Regions from separate parts of the Paenibacillus sp. S33 genome, predicted to be linked through region 1. Evidence: riboswitches for the same ligand, from Rfam matches in the RefSeq annotation. Region 1 holds a riboswitch; the other holds the start of a gene.
What was found. Region 1 has a riboswitch for glycine ahead of sdaAB (L-serine ammonia-lyase, iron-sulfur-dependent subunit beta). Riboswitches for the same ligand answer to the same signal wherever they lie in the genome.
Positions count from the first base shown of each region.

Region 2: it holds a riboswitch for glycine, as region 1 does, so the genes downstream of both, gcvT (glycine cleavage system aminomethyltransferase GcvT) here and sdaAB (L-serine ammonia-lyase, iron-sulfur-dependent subunit beta) in region 1, are expected to answer to the same signal.

Region 1 is NZ_JBSIEZ010000001.1:417,831-422,342, forward strand. Features, by position in the region: gene sdaAA (L-serine ammonia-lyase, iron-sulfur-dependent, subunit alpha) at 1-617, opposite strand, end outside; gene sdaAB (L-serine ammonia-lyase, iron-sulfur-dependent subunit beta) at 607-1,296, opposite strand; glycine riboswitch at 1,508-1,623, opposite strand; gene ACWGXJ_RS01890 (DUF6359 domain-containing protein) at 1,839-3,437, shown strand; gene ACWGXJ_RS01895 (ABC transporter ATP-binding protein) at 3,763-4,512, shown strand, end outside.
Region 2 is NZ_JBSIEZ010000001.1:4,066,767-4,071,278, reverse strand. Features, by position in the region: gene gcvPA (aminomethyl-transferring glycine dehydrogenase subunit GcvPA) at 1-693, opposite strand, end outside; gene gcvT (glycine cleavage system aminomethyltransferase GcvT) at 818-1,918, opposite strand; glycine riboswitch at 2,095-2,193, opposite strand; gene gcvH (glycine cleavage system protein GcvH) at 2,588-2,986, shown strand; gene ACWGXJ_RS18480 (PTS mannitol transporter subunit IICB) at 3,365-4,512, shown strand, end outside.

The sequences.
Region 1 (4,512 bases):
AGCGTGTTCTTAAGGGCGAGACCCACGGCGTGAACAGCCTGTTCAGGCGTACCACCGCGCAGCTCGACCATAGCGCCAGCGGCCATCCCGATAGCTGAGCCAATCTCAGCCTGACAGCCTCCCTCCGCGCCAGAAATGAAGGAGTTGTTGGCGATCACGTAGCCAATGGCTCCAGCGGCGAATAGGCCGTTCACCATATGCTCATCATCCCAGCCGAACCGTTCCTGCGCACTGATGAATACACCAGGGATAACCCCACATGAGCCTGCGGTAGGCGTGGCGACAATGCGACCCATGGATGCATTAACCTCCGACACGGAGAGGGCATAAGCCATGGCGAGCGCGGAGGCATCACCGGAGCAGGTTTCCCCTGCCCGCAGATACTCGGCTAGGCGCTTGCCGTCACCGCCCGTCAATCCACTGCGGGATACGGTGTCTTGTGTCTGACCGCGATGAACGGCTTCCTTCATGACTTCATAATAATCAGACATTTGGCGAAAGATTTCTTCCTCCGTTGTATTCGTTTCTTGTACCTGCTCTTGAATCATCAAGCGGCCAATCGTGGTGGATTCTTCAGCGCATAAAGCGCTGATCTCATGCAGATGGCTAAACCGCATCGGATTCAGCTCCTTTTTTCAAATTAATCATCTTAATTTCATACATATGAGGTAAAGAACGCAGTTCCGCAATTAGTTCAGCTGGAGCAGAACTGTCCGTTTCAATGGCGGTGAGTGCTTCACCATCCCGGCCCTTGCGATCTACGTGCATATAGGCAATGTTAATGTGAGCCTCGCCCAGCGCTGAAGTTATCGCGCCCAATGTACCGGGCTTATCCGAGTGGAGAAGCACCAGCGTAGGCAACTCCCCGGTCAGATTGACCCGGAATTCATTCAGTTGCTGGACATGGATGCTGCCGCCGCCGATGGAGGAGCCCAACAGTGTGCGCTGATCCTCGCCCTTCCACAGCTCGAAACGGACAGTGTTCGGATGAGGGGCGGGGAGTCCGCTGACGGCGAATTCCACGGCCATCCCGGCTTGTTCGGCCCATTGCTCGGCATCGGGAATCCGGTGATCGTCCGTATCGTAATTAAGCAGTCCTGCGATGAGCGCCAGATCTGTACCGTGTCCTTTATACGTATCGGCAAAGGAGCCGTATAATGTCATGCGGGCACGGTCAGGCTGCGCTCCGAGCCAGTGCCGGGCAACGCGTGCGAGTCGCACCGCGCCTGCGGTGTGTGAACTGGAAGGTCCGGTCATGGCCGGGCCGATAATGGAAAATACATCTTTGAAACGCATGGTGTGGCCCCCTGTATGTTCTAATACCATACTATATGGTATTTCCGCGTCTTTGCGCGTTTATGACGGTTCCTAATGCTGACGCGCAATGTGAGCACAAAAAAGGACAGGATAAGGAAGTTTCCCTTATCTCTGTCCTCGTTACCTGAGAGTTTCGTGCGGTGTTCTTACCGCCTTACCCCTTGGGTGGCTTGCGCTCTCTCCAGAGTTGCGTCAGATGACGATACATGGACCTGAGAGATTATCCGCCAGCCGGGTGCTGGCGTCTTGCTCCTTCGGTGCCGCCAGAGTGTAGGCTCCCTGGACAGACTCTCCCGTCATCTTCATTCGCGTATACCGTTCTACATGTCTTCCTTAGGGTAATGTATGCCGTGCTCGGTGTCAATCACAGGGTTCAATTTTTACATAAACAGGTGCGTTACCAATAAAAAAGATTAAAATTTACATAATTATGGATGAAATCAGGAAGGAATTAGAAGATTGGCGGCTAATCTGATAAAGAACAAGTACATTTTTGGAAAACATAGGAGGGATATTGACGTATGGTAAAAGGCTTGCGGTTCACAGGTTCACGCTTAAAAGGGATGCTGCATCTAGCAGCAATCGTATCACTGCTGATCGGGATCTTCGTACCATTCGGTCAGGTCAAGGCAGAGGGAGCATTGACAGTAGCCGAAGCACTTCAGAGCCAAAGTAGTGGAGGTACGGTGACGGTGGAAGGCTACATCGTCGGACATGCTACCGGATCGAAAACGGCTAACTTTTCTTCTCCGTTCGCGAATGATTTTAACGTACTGATTGCCGATCAGGCAAATGAACGTAATACGTCTAATCTATTGGATGTACAGCTGACTTCAGCGTACAGAGGGCAATTTGGGCTGTCAGGCCATCCTGAGCTGATCGGCAGCAAAATTCGTGTGACGGGTACACTTGGCGCCTACAATAATTTTGGTGGAGTGAAAAGCCCAAGCGCTGTTGAACTGGTGAGCGGAAGCGAGCCGGGGGAACCAGGTGAACCTGGCGAACCTGGCAACCCGGGTCAACCCGGTACTACATTGCCGGATGGAAAAGGCAAAAAGGTGCTGTTCGATAATACGCACGCACAGACCGCTGGTGCAGCAGATTGGGTCATTGAAGGCGCCTTCTCCGACTTTGCCAATGGACTGCGTAATGTAGGCTTTACGGTAGACCAATTGAATCGTCCCATTCCTTTTACTTATGGAGAGCAGGCCATAACATATGACAAGCTGCGCCAATATGATGTGTTCATTATTGGTGAAGCGAATGTTGCCTTTAAGGCATCCGAGCAGGCTGCTCTGCTGCAATACGTGAATAACGGGGGGAGCGTCTTCTTCATCTCCGATCATTATAATGCGGACCGTAACAAAAACCGTTGGGATTCCTCCGAAGTTATGAATGGCTACCGTCGTGGAGCCTATACTAATCCGGCCAAAGGCATGACTGCAGAAGAAGCTGCATCACCGGCGATGCAAGGATTAACAAGCTCCGATTGGCTGGCGACCAACTTTGGTGTTCGTTTCCGTTATAATGCGCTTGGTGACGTGAATGCTACTGACATTGTAGCCGCAGATCAATCTTTCGGTATTACCAAGGGTGTGCGCTCGATTGCAATGCATGCAGGATCTACGCTGGCTATTATTGATCCTACCAAGGCTAAAGGCATTGCTTATATCCCTTCAGGCACGAAAAAATGGGGGAATGCTGTAGACCAGGGAGTTTATAACGGCGGGGGCCGTGCAGAAGGGCCTTATGCCGCTATCTCCAAGGTAGGTCAAGGCAAGGCAGCGTTCATCGGTGATTCTTCCCCTGTAGAAGATGCTACACCGAAATATGTGCGTGAGGAAAACGGACAGTCGAAGAAGACATATGATGGTTTCGAGGAAGTGGATGATTCCACCTTCCTGGTGCAAACGGTCCAATGGCTTGCATGGAAGCAGGACTACACGAAATTGTCTGATGTGGCAGGTTTGACTCTGGATCAACCAACGAAGCTTCTGCCATTCGAGGAGCCTGCGGCTTCCACGGAACCGCAGGCTGAGCCTTGGTCTGCTCCGGCAGCAGGCTACAAATGGTATGATCCTAGAACGTTCAAGTCTGGCTCCTATGGAGCGGCTTCGTAATTATCGTGAGGAGCTCAATGTGAGCTAGTGTTAGTTAGTCGTTTGATCCCTGTAGAGGGATCAAACGACTTTTTTTGTGATGAAAATTAACCTGTGGTTGGTTATTTCATTACATTTTGTGCCAGAAAGGCCGCGCTACTGCTGGATCATTGATTTTTTAAATGATGTTGATAGCATAATCTTAATTGATATATCCATATACTGGTGATAGGATGTATTCAAATTATTCCGACAAAAACGGTATGTAATGTTCATGAGAGGTTTTAAACATCAAACATGGTGAGAATAAGCGGGACAAGACCATGGAGAATGGAGGAAGCGCGCATTGAATACCGAACCTGTGTTGGAAATTAAAGGATTATCCGTCTCTTTTCGCATCAAGGATCAATATCACCCCGCAGTCGACCATCTGGATCTGACGGTCAACCCCAATGAAGTGCTGGCTGTAGTCGGAGAATCAGGCTGTGGCAAAAGCGCGCTGGCGCTTTCTATCCCGCAACTGCATGACATGGAACGCACACGTGTAGAGGGAGAGGTCCTTTTTAAAGGCACGGACCTGAACCGTCTTTCTTCAGGGCAAATGAACAAAATCCGCGGAGCGGGCATTGGCATGATTTTTCAGGACCCGCTGACAGCACTCAACCCGTTGATGAGCATTGGCAAGCAGATTGAGGAAAATCTTGATTATCATACGTCACTATCTACGAAGCAAAAAAGGGAACGTGTGCTGGAGCTGCTGGAAAGTGTAGATATACCGAATCCTGTGCGTGTGTATGATCAGTATCCGCATGAACTGTCAGGAGGGATGCGGCAGCGTGTGATGATCGCGATTGCCATAGCTTGCCGACCTTCTCTTATTATTGCAGATGAACCAACTACTGCGCTCGATGTAACGATCCAATCGCAAATTCTCGACTTGCTCAAACAGCTTCAACAGGAGACTGAGAGCGGAATTATCCTGATTACGCACGATCTTGGTGTTGTGGCAGAAGTAGCCGACCGCGTGGTGGTCATGTATGCCGGAGAAATCGTGGAGAGCGCTGATGTTTTTGAATTATTCAGGCATCCACAGCAT
Region 2 (4,512 bases), 3.6 Mb from region 1:
GATGAGATCAGCCATCGGCTTCAGGTTTTCCACGGCTCCGAAAAAGTTGGGGCTTTGGACCAAAACAGCCGCAGTCTGTTCCGATACGGCCGCCGCTAACGCATTAGCATCCGTTACGCCGTCCGAACAGCCGATCTCCACGATGTCCAAATCCAATCCGCGTGCATAGGCTGCCAATACCTGACGTGCCTCCGGATGGACGGACCTTGATACGATAAGCTGTTTACGGCGGGTAGCTGCGGCGGACAGTGAGCCCGCTTCCGCCAGTGCAGTCGCTCCGTCGTACATGCTGGCATTAGCTACAGCCATGCCCGTCAATTCGCAAATATACGACTGAAATTCGAAAATGGCTTGTAGCTCGCCTTGGCTTACTTCCGGCTGATAGGGGGTGTAGGCTGTATAGAATTCAGAGCGTGAAGTGATGTGCTGGATGACGGACGGAATATGATGATCATAAATTCCTGCGCCAAGAAAGCTGGCATGTGTGTCTGTATTGGCGTTGTGTCCAGCAAGCTCGGCCAAGTGGCGGGTTAAGGCTCTCTCGTCGAGTCGAGAAGAAAGAGGGAGTTCCCCTTGATATCGAATGGCCTCTGGAATGTCACTGAATAAATCATCGATGGATGAAACGCCGACCACACGCAGCATTTCGGTTTGATCCTGTTCAGTCATAGGGAGATAACGATGCTGCTTCATAGGTTCTGGCTCCTTTCGAAAAGCAAAATTTAAATCGTAAATTAGCTAATAAAAAAGTGTGAGAAGAAAACCCGGAAGTACATATCTGACATGTTTGCTTTATAGAAATGAGGAGAGTTTAAGATCAGCGTGGGCGTTTATAAAAGGGTGCTGCCACCACCTCGGCACGCAAGCGTTTGCCACGAATCTCAACCTCCAGCGGTGTGGAGAGGGCGCTAAAACGACTGTCTACCAAGGCGAGGCCGAGATTACGCTTCAAGGTGGGCGACTGAGTCCCCGTTGTGACCTCACCGATGTGTTGTCCTTCTGCGAATACCGGGTAATGGGCGCGAGGGATACCGCGATCCATCATTTCCAGCCCGATCAATTTGCGAGGAATCCCTTGATCTTTCTGACGTTGCAGTGCTTCTCTACCGATAAAATCTCCTTTATTCAGCTTGACGAAGAACCCTAGACCGGCTTCGAGCGGTGAAATCGTGGCAGATAACTCCTGTCCGTACAGCGGCAACCGTGCCTCAAAGCGTAGGGTATCCCGAGCACCAAGTCCAGCGGGAATCAGCCCATACGACTCACCGGAACGAAGCAAACCCTCCCATACGGCTGGTGCTTCCGCAGCAGGTACATAAAACTCAAAACCGTCTTCGCCCGTATATCCGGTTCGTGAGACGAGTGCTTTTGCTCCGAACAATGGCACATTCTCATGGAAGCGGAAAGATGCCAGATTCGTAATGTCCGTATCTGCCACGGCTGCGGCAATACGTGCTGCTTCCGGTCCTTGCAACGCCAGCAATGCTATCGCATCAGACACATTCTCCATGTGAACGGATGCAGGTATATGGCGAATTAGCCAATCCCAATCCTTATCGATGTTAGAGGCGTTCACAACGAGCATGTAGCGCTCCGGTCCTTTGCAGTAAACAAGCAGGTCGTCTACTACCCCTCCATCGGGGTAACACAGGAGTGAATATTGTGCCTGACCTGGTTCCAACTGGCTGACATCATTTGTGGTCACCCTTTGCAGAAAAGCTTCGGCCTCTTTGCCTTCAACCAAAAATTCGCCCATATGCGATACATCGAATAAACCCGCACGTTGCCGGACGGCCTCATGCTCCTTTTGAATGCCGCTAAACTGAACGGGGAGCTCCCAGCCGCCAAAGTCAATACAACGAACCCCAGACTGCGTCCCGTAGGACGAATATAGCGGTGTTTTTCGCAAATTAGTCATTTTTCCACTCCTATCCGGTGTGATCGGCTAAACAAAAAAGACAGGCCGAAAAAAACGTATAGACGGCAGTCTACACTCTTTTTTCAGCTCTGTCCTTGATACCAGAAAGTTACCCCGGTATGTACCGGGTTTCCCCTTGGGTGATCCGCTCCAATAGCGAATGCTCTCCAGAGATGCGTCCGGCAGAGGTCCTTTTGCCTGAGAGATTCACCTGCAATGCAGGCTTACTCCTTCGGCGCTACCTTCGGGATCAACAGTATATTACCTGGCTTTGCAGATAACAACTTGATCCGATTCGCGTGCACTTATGTTTCATAAGCGGCAACAGCTATGCGAATCTTTTTGGCAGTCTCTCCCTCCGCGTTCATCCGCGTTTGCAGTTGTCGGGGTGTTTTCCAAAGCATTTGCTATAACCCATTAATACGCAAATTCATTCAAAATGTCAATAAAAATGTCATCAAAAACAATAGAAAAAACATTTAATATATAAATAAGGATATGTAAGCGTTTGTTATAAGTTATCATATTTTTATATAGTACGCCATATGAGGTCATATGAAGTATTTTTGTTAGTATTATTGACATGAGTGTTCCTGTTGTCATAATCTTAACCTGTCTAATACAGGTGAGCAAAAGCGATTTTATTCATATGGAAGTGAGGGGAACAGGATGGGTGAAGTAAAGCAGCAACTTTGGTATACAGACGAACATGAGTGGGTTCAGCGCACAGAGAATGGAACGTTGCGGATTGGTATTACAGACTTTGCACAGCATCAACTGGGTGATATTGTTTTTGTAGAATTACCTGAGGTGGGAGTAACGATTGAGCAGGGAGCGGAGATCGGTACGATTGAATCGGTGAAGACGGTATCCGACCTTTTTGCTCCGGTGACGGGAACCGTATTAAAAGTGAATGAAGCGCTGGAAAGTACGCCTGAGCTAGTGAATGAATCTCCCTATGAAAAAGGTTGGATGATCGAAGTAGAGATGGGTAAAGATGTGGAGGAAGCATTGGGCAAGCTACTGTCTGCGGATCAATACGAGCAGTTGATTTCCGATGAGCAGTAATGGAGCAATGTAGTATGGAATAAGAGTGTTATTTGTCTGCTCGATTTTTGTATACAACAGTCGCTATGATTTGACATAGCGGCTATTTTTTTGTCTTTTTGCAGACGTAATTACGTGTTTTATTCTGATGTAGAGGGTTGTCCCTATAGTAAGAATCATACATAATCCAGTACGGTTTTTCGACTAATTTCTATAGCTACAGGTCATATTAAGAAGAATTATGCAGGTATAATACCTTCTCGGATAATTTAAATTTAAATGTTGTCATCAACGTTCATGACGAAAGTACGTTTTCATTTCGTTGATGAAGATAGCGCTGTCATTTAGTATGAATTTTAAGAAAAGGTAGTGATGCTTACCTACAAGGAGGATTTGAATATGAGTACATTGGACGCAAAGCCAAGTTCAAAAGGAGGCACTCGTGTCGCCGTACAGCGTTTTGGCCGTTTTCTCAGCGGTATGGTTATGCCCAACATGGGAGCCTTTATCGCGTGGGGATTGATTACGGCACTCTTTATTCCGACCGGGTGGTTCCCGAACGAAGGTTTTGCACAACTGGTTGATCCGATGAAAAATTATTTGCTGCCGCTGCTGATTGGTTACACGGGAGGCACGATGATTCACGGACAACGTGGAGGTGTGATTGGTGCCATTATGACGATGGGTGTCATAGTGGGAGCCGATATCCCGATGTTCCTGGGCGCGATGGTCGCTGGTCCGCTGGCTGCGTGGATATTGAAGAAGTTCGACAAGGCCATTGAAGGCAAAGTCAGATCAGGCTTTGAAATGCTGGTCAATAATTTTTCGGCCGGTATTATCGGTGCCATTCTAGCACTGCTTGCCCATGTGGCGATCGGCCCGGTTGTACAAATGATCAGTCAAGTATTGTCGGCAGGGGTACAGTTCCTCGTGAACGCAGGGCTACTGCCGCTTGTCAACCTCATTATTGAGCCCGGAAAAGTATTATTTTTAAACAACGCGCTGAATCACGGAGTATTAAGTCCGATTGCGTTGGAGGAAGCTGCAAGAACAGGGAAATCCGTACTGTTCATGCTGGAATCCAACCCTGGGCCGGGGCTCGGTATTTTGCTGGCCTACTGCCTGTTCGGTAAAGGCTCTGCGAAGTCGTCGGCTCCTGGCGCAGTCATCATTCATTTTTTCGGCGGGATTCATGAAATTTATTTCCCTTATATTTTGATGAAGCCGATTTTGATTCTTGCTGCTATAGCTGGGGGCGTTGTGGGAACCTTCTGTTTCATGTTGACAGGCGCCGGACTGGTTGCTGCTCCTTCGCCGGGCAGCATCATCGCCTATTTTCTAATGACGCCAAAAGGTGGATATTTGCCAATGCTAAGCGGGGTGATCGCTGCTGCGGTCGTATCTTTTGCTGTTGCCGCAGTGTTACTCAAGACTGGTAAGCAACAAGAAGAGGGGCTGGAGGAAGCTGCATCCCGCCTGAAAGATATGAAAAGTCAAAGCAAGAGTGCAAGTGCTAACGCCACTGTAATGGAAGATAACCACGAATC